DNA from 3 places in the Lacicoccus kunmingensis DSM 17847 genome. Region 1 is predicted to be linked to each of the others. Evidence: predicted binding sites of a transcription regulator. Region 1 holds the regulator's gene; each other region holds the start of a gene.
What was found. Region 1 encodes LexA, which represses DNA repair genes until DNA is damaged. Its sites were predicted from a motif close to CGAACATATGTTCG; they were not measured.
Positions count from the first base shown of each region.

Region 2: BO48_RS07235 (YolD-like family protein) is a predicted target of LexA. The motif match lies at 924-937, and genes of this name have one in related genera.
Region 3: parE (DNA topoisomerase IV subunit B) is a predicted target of LexA. The motif match lies at 1,095-1,108, and genes of this name have one in related genera.

Region 1 covers NZ_JCANUC010000001.1:184,809-187,088, forward strand. The annotation lists gene BO48_RS00895 (hypothetical protein) at 45-467, opposite strand; gene BO48_RS00900 (helix-turn-helix transcriptional regulator) at 464-673, opposite strand; gene lexA (transcriptional repressor LexA) at 911-1,525, opposite strand; gene BO48_RS00910 (hypothetical protein) at 1,667-1,912, shown strand; gene BO48_RS00915 (DUF896 domain-containing protein) at 1,981-2,217, shown strand; gene tkt (transketolase) at 2,231-2,280, shown strand, end outside.
Region 2 covers NZ_JCANUC010000005.1:89,592-91,871, forward strand. The annotation lists gene BO48_RS07230 (DUF6731 family protein) at 1-271, shown strand, start outside; gene BO48_RS07235 (YolD-like family protein) at 964-1,377, shown strand; gene BO48_RS07240 (hypothetical protein) at 1,422-1,595, shown strand; tRNA gene BO48_RS07245 (tRNA-Arg) at 1,871-1,944, opposite strand; gene BO48_RS07250 (DNA mismatch repair protein MutT) at 2,143-2,280, shown strand, end outside.
Region 3 covers NZ_JCANUC010000005.1:113,593-115,872, reverse strand. The annotation lists gene parE (DNA topoisomerase IV subunit B) at 1-1,079, opposite strand, end outside; gene plsY (glycerol-3-phosphate 1-O-acyltransferase PlsY) at 1,297-1,881, shown strand; gene acnA (aconitate hydratase AcnA) at 1,947-2,280, opposite strand, start outside.

The sequences.
Region 1 (2,280 bases):
TTGCTAAATATCGGTTCTTTGTTAAAACCTGTTTTAAAATCCTATTACCTTCTTTTAATGATAAGAGCACCTATCCCTACAATCCAAATATAAGCAAAGAAAAAGAGCCATAGATAAAGAATTGAAATCGACTCATTTCCTAAAAGTGTGAAAACTGCTAAAGCCACAAATAAAATAGCTAAGGAAATATGAGATGTATATGCAAAAAAACGGAAAACATTGTGGATGACTCGTTCATCTGCTTCGGGCAAATTATCTCTTTTGCGTTTCTGTTTAATCACCTGAATTACTGTCAAAATGATAGTTGCTACCAAACCACCTGTAAGCACTTCATACGGAAATTCACCTTGAAAAATATAAGCAAGAAATGAACCCAGAACAGCACCAATAAAAGTACAAGTAATAATAAAGTATGGAGTCCACTTTTCTAAAATCTTTCCCCATTTTTTTCTGTCCTTTACACTCATTTGTCATCCTCCTCTAAAATAAATATTTCATTTATTGGCATATCAAAATATGCTATTAATTTTAATGCCAACTCAAGACTGGGATTATACTTATTTTTTTCAATTGCATTTATAGTTTGACGTGTAACTTGTAGATCCTCAGCCATTTTAACTTGAGTTATCCCCTTTTTTTGGCGGATTTCTCGAATATGGTTAATTACCCTCATTAATCACCCCTCCAAATCAAAGTAAAGATATCTTTACACATACAATAACAAAAAACCGACCTAATGTAAAGAAGTCTTTACAGTCGGTCGGTATTATTTCTACACGATAATCCGATTTATGATATCGTAGCTATTATACTTTTTAACTGGTATTCCACACGATAATCCGAATACCCAAAATAGATTCGTCCGGTTAATCCGGACGAATCTATTTTTGTTTCAGATGATTATTTTGTTTTAAAATTCCCTGAACAGACCCACAACTTTTCCAAGGACAGTCACGCTGTCAAGGTAGATCGGTTCGAGTGCAGGGTTTTCAGGCTGCAGACGATAATATCCTTTTTCTTTATAGAAGCGTTTAACAGTTGCTTCATCCTCATCGGTCATAGCGACAATAATATCACCATTATGGGCGATATTCTGTTTGCGGACAATGACGCGGTCTCCATCAAAAATACCCGCATCAATCATACTGTCTCCGGCTACATTGAGCAGGAATATTTCACTATTGTGATTCGCAGTGAAATGTTCCGGTAAAGGGAAATATTCATCAACATTTTCAACTGCTGTAATAGGCAGACCAGCTGTGACCTTACCTAGAACAGGCACTTGAATTACTGGAGTATATGCCTGATTTTCCGCCTGGACAATTTCAATTGCTCTCGGCTTTGTCGGATCTCTCTTTATATATCCTTTATCCTGTAATTTTGCCAGGTGTCCATGAACGGTGGAGCTGGATTGCAAACCCACTGCATTACCGATTTCTCTGACACTCGGCGGGTAACCTTTTTCCTGAACTGTTCTCTTTATATATTGATAAATCTGTTTCTGTCTGTCACTGATTTCTTTCATAGTAAGACCTCCAGCCCTTTATTAAATATAATGATATCACAAATTTTAGTGTCTTACAAACGTTTGTTCGTAAAAGTATTGACTAAGAACAAGTGTTCTGTTACTATATGAATACAAACAAATGTTCGAGGAGGATGACTAATGCTTAAAGAAATCAAAGGTTTTTCTTTATTATTCATAGCAGTAGTGATGATCGGCACAATTTATATCTATTCTAACAATAATGGAAAGAACGCACATTCTGATAATATATACACACAGGAAGTACACAATGAAACAATGGCAATCGAACAGGATACGAACGCAATTGATGAAATCATAGAGGAAAAGATGCTTTCAGAACAGGAATCCGACAGTGGAATGAAGTCCGTCACAATGGGAAAATAATTATTTAAGTATGAGAATGTACTCATACTTTTTTTTGTGTTAAATTATATAAGAAAGGATTGAATTTTATGCTTGAAAAGAAGAAACTCGATCGCATCAATGAACTTGCGAAAAAGAAGAAAGAAGGTACTCTGACGAAGTCAGAAGCAAAAGAACAGCATGAATTAAGACAAGAGTATTTGAAAACTTTCCGCAAGTCATTCAAAGCTCAGGTCGAACAGACTAAAGTCATCGACCCCGAGGGCAGTGACGTGACTCCGGAAAAGTTAAAATCAATTCAACGAGAGAAAAATATTAGAAAATAGAGGAGATATTAAGATGGCTTTTGATAATACTGATCAATTAGCAATTAACACAATCCGTACTCT
Region 2 (2,280 bases), on a different contig from region 1:
AAATAGGGCGAAAGACTCTGAACTAGATTACAGTATAAGTAAAAGAATTTTAGAAAACTGGGTAGACCATGATAAAGTAGAGAAACTTTCAGTCAAAACAAAGGAGACAGAGGATACCCCAATAGAAGAAATAGACCTATTGAAACACTCCTTAAAAAGGACTTTAAAATATTCCTATCAAGAAGGAGTAGAATTAAACGCATATCGTATTTATTCAGATATGGAGAACTTATATAGAAATGATGATGAAGCTATTTCCTTACTTGTTTAGGATAGAGTGGTGATAAGAAATGTTGAAAAGGCATTTTACATGGTTAAAAAAATACTTCACAGGGATTGTTTATTTTTTAATCGTAATTTTTACAATAGGAATATTAATATTACTATATTATAAAGAACCAAACATTATAGAGAATAAATTATTAGATTTATTGAATGTGTTAATCAACTCTATTAGTATTAGTGTTGGGTTTTTTGGAGCTATTTTCACATTGATTTTTAGTTTAAAGGATAACCTTATCATCGATAAAATCATGAATTCCAAGAAGATAAGAAAACAATTTATATATATGAATTATGGAATTGTTGCATCCGGATTCATTATTATAGTATTGATTTTAGTCATATTTGTATTTGAATCAGTTGAGATACAGTCAAATACATCAACGATTTCCAATAGTAATCTTGTTTACTTTATATTATCCTTTTCATTTTATTTTTATTGTATGTTTGCTACTTATTTATATACAATAAGTAATATAATTTTTGAAAAACGAAATAGACCAATGCAAACTAAAAAAAATCCACAGATAAAACGTCGAAATCATTGAGGCTAAAAGAATAGTAGGAAATCGCTGCACTCTTCTTAAAATGATATTTAAGTCCCCGTAACAGATTGGGGACTTATTTTTATATTAACAAACAGAACATACGTTCGTATAATAACCTTAAGAGGTGATTATAATGCATTGCACTTATAAAGGATTAGATTACCGAGAAGTGCCGCAGTCAGCGTTAAATTCTAACATCCCACAGGGCCGTGGCATGGTCAAATGGGCGCCGTTTGCAACCATGCCGGAACAATATGAGGCAGTGGATCGCATGATAGAACGACAGGCACATGTGTCAGAACCATCGCTTGGACAGGATGAGCTGCAGGAACTCGAAGTTACGTTACGAAACAGTATCGGTAAGATATTAGTTTTACGCTATTGGGATTCAGGTTACGAGGTACAACTTGAATGTAAGTTAGAATACATTGAGAATTGGGGACAAACAATCACTGTGAGTAAAGGTACGAATTTATTGACTATTAACTTTACCCACATTTATGAAATAGTAAGAATCAGCGATGAAGATATATACTCAATCGATTGATCACGTGCTATAATAAATTATCTTAACAAGGGGATGATTTTAATATGGATAAAGATACGACACTGGTATGTACGATAGGGGATGCAATCAAACTCTTTCATTCTACGAAAGCAGCTAAAGATATGTATGAGAATAAGAAAGCAGATCATGAAGTGGTGGTTTTAGACTTCACTGACGAGGATTTTAAACGCTTGGCGGATGGTTTAGGTGTGATATAATCAATATATGGCATTAATCTTCTATATAATGATTAAGCCCTGCTTAGTGGAGTGAGCAGAGGGGTTTTTTAATATCTTAAATCCTATCCTATATAGATATGAAGGAACTAGAATTTTAACAATATATTTGATACCCCTTGAGGGTATAGCTATATTGACGACAATATTGACAACATAAAACATCTTTAAAACCTATAATTTTTAGTCAAAGACATTAAAAACCCCGATAAATCAACGTTTATCGGGGTTTAAAGTTTATTAATATTGTATAGTAGCGTCCCGAGAGGGATTCGAACCCCCGACCGATGCCTTAGAAGGGCATTGCTCTATCCAGCTGAGCTATCGAGACTTAATTAAGAACAAATTCAATTATAATCAATGAACAGGGTATAAGTCAATTATTATTTTAAAATTAATGATGTGAAATTACATTAAATTAAAGAAGTTTACAAATTGTTATAAAAAAGTTATTGTCTTATTTGATTTACAAGTAAATAAACGTTTTATAGAATGATATGTGAGCGAAATAAAAATTAGGAGAAAGATCATGAGTAAATTTGATGAACAGATTTTAGTAGTACCAAGAAAACCACTATTCAATTCAGAAGAGAATGCTTTTAACGGCTTCATCGGAAAAGATGATCCGCGCTATCAGGCGATTGTAGCTACTTTTAAAAATTATGAT
Region 3 (2,280 bases), on a different contig from region 1:
TTTTCGACGAGTGTGGACTCGACAGCCGCTCTCGCTTCATTGGTTCCGAGCTTGCTCTTTGTCTGACCTTCAAACTGGAGCTGGTGCTCTGGAACCTTAATTGAGACGATTGCCGTCAAACCTTCGCGGATGTCACTGCCGTCCAGATTTTTATCTTTTTCTTTCAATTCTTTTATTTTACGGGCATATTCGTTGAATGCCTTTGTAAAACCGGTTTTGAAACCGACTTCGTGAGTCCCGCCGTCTTTTGTTCTGACATTGTTTACAAAAGAGATGATCGTCTCCGTATACTGGTCATTATATTGGAAACTCACATCGGCTTCGATATCCTGATAGTCCCCTTTAAACTGGACGATATTACCGATGGAATCCTTGCCTTCATTTAAAAATTCGATAAAAGACTTCAAGCCATCTTCATATTGAAATTCTTCCACCTTTTCTTCATCGCCGCGCGCATCGACTATTGACACTTTCAAGCCGCTCAGAAGAAAGGCTGATTCCCTCATTCGTTCAACAATCATTTCATAATTGAACGACGTGCCGAGCTTGAAGATTCTGTTATCCGGTTTAAAAGTGACGGTTGTGCCCGTCTTTTTAGTCTTGCCAGTCACTGACAGCTTCTTATCCACTTTACCGCCGTCTTTAAATGAAATTTCATGGACTTTTCCGTCACGGTGGATTTCGATCTTCATCCACTCACTCAGTGCGTTGACGACAGAAGCTCCGACACCATGGAGCCCTCCTGAAGTTTTATAGCTGCCGGAACCGAATTTACCGCCTGCGTGCAGTACTGTGAATATGACTTCAGGTGTTGTTTTTTTGGATGGGTGCATACCTGTCGGCATACCCCGTCCGTTATCTGAAATTGAAATACTGGCATCTTCATTCAGTCTGATATTGATCTCGTTTCCATAACCGTTCAATATTTCATCCACGGCATTATCGGCAATTTCATAAACCAGATGATGCAGACCTCTTACATCGGTTGAGCCGATATACATCCCCGGTCGTTTACGAACTGCGTCCAGGCCTTCCAATATTTGAATTGAATCATCACTATAATTGTTCGTTTTTGACAAAGAGTAAACCTCCTACAAACATACGTTCGAATTTTAATCTACCTTACTATTTTTATATAAAAACACAATCTTTGCAAGTCTCTGCTAAAAATTTAATAATATAACCAGTTAATAGTTTACATAACATTATTATAGTCAACTATCCAATTTTTATCAATTTATAATATTTTATTTATATGGTAAACTATTAGTACCTGATAATAAAGGAGAGTCTAAAATGGAAAATGTAATACTCCTGCTCATATTCAGTTATTTGATTGGCTCCATTCCATTTAGCTTACTCATAGGTAAAATATTTTATAAAGTAGACCTTAGAGAACACGGCAGTGGTAATATCGGAACTACAAACACCTTCAGAATTTTAGGCAAAAAAGCTGGGATTGTCGTATTGCTCCTGGATATATTCAAAGGTGCGCTTCCTGTCTATATCACCATTCTGTTGGCTATGGATATACATATATTTATTCCGGGACTCGTCAGTGCACTCGGCCATGTCTACCCCATCTTCTTGAAGTTCAGAGGTGGTAAAGCCGTTGCTACAGGTGGAGGTGCAGTACTTGCCTACAATCCAATCGTCTTTATAATTTTAGTATCTGCATTTTTAATTACATTGAAATTGAGCAAATTTGTATCTTTATCGAGTATTGTAGCTGCAGTGACATTAATCGTTCTTTCCCTGTTTTTACAAGATCCATTGTTCATGGCTTTTGCAATCGTACTCGGTTTTGTCGTCATCATCCGACATATATCGAATATGAAACGGATTAAGGATGGAACAGAATCCAAAATAACTTTTATGTAAATCCTGTTAAAAACAATATAACCCGGTGAAATCATATGATTTCACCGGGTTTTTAAATGATTGAATTACTCACTTAATTTTTTTCTGAGAACAAGTGGTAAGATACCACCATGACGGTAATAATCCACTTCCACTTCAGAGTCGAAACGTGCTTTGACCTGAATGACTTGAGCATTACCCTCTGTATCAGTCACTGTAACATCCAGAATATCTCCAGGTTTAACTGTCTCGCCCACTTTGATATCGAATGTTTCACTGCCGTCAAGACCGTAGTCTTCAGCATTCTTTCCATCTACAAACTGCAGAGGAAGAACACCCATCATTACAAGGTTGGAACGGTGGATTCTTTCGTAACTTGCTGCGATAACAGCTTTGACGCCCAGAAGGTTTGTACCTTTG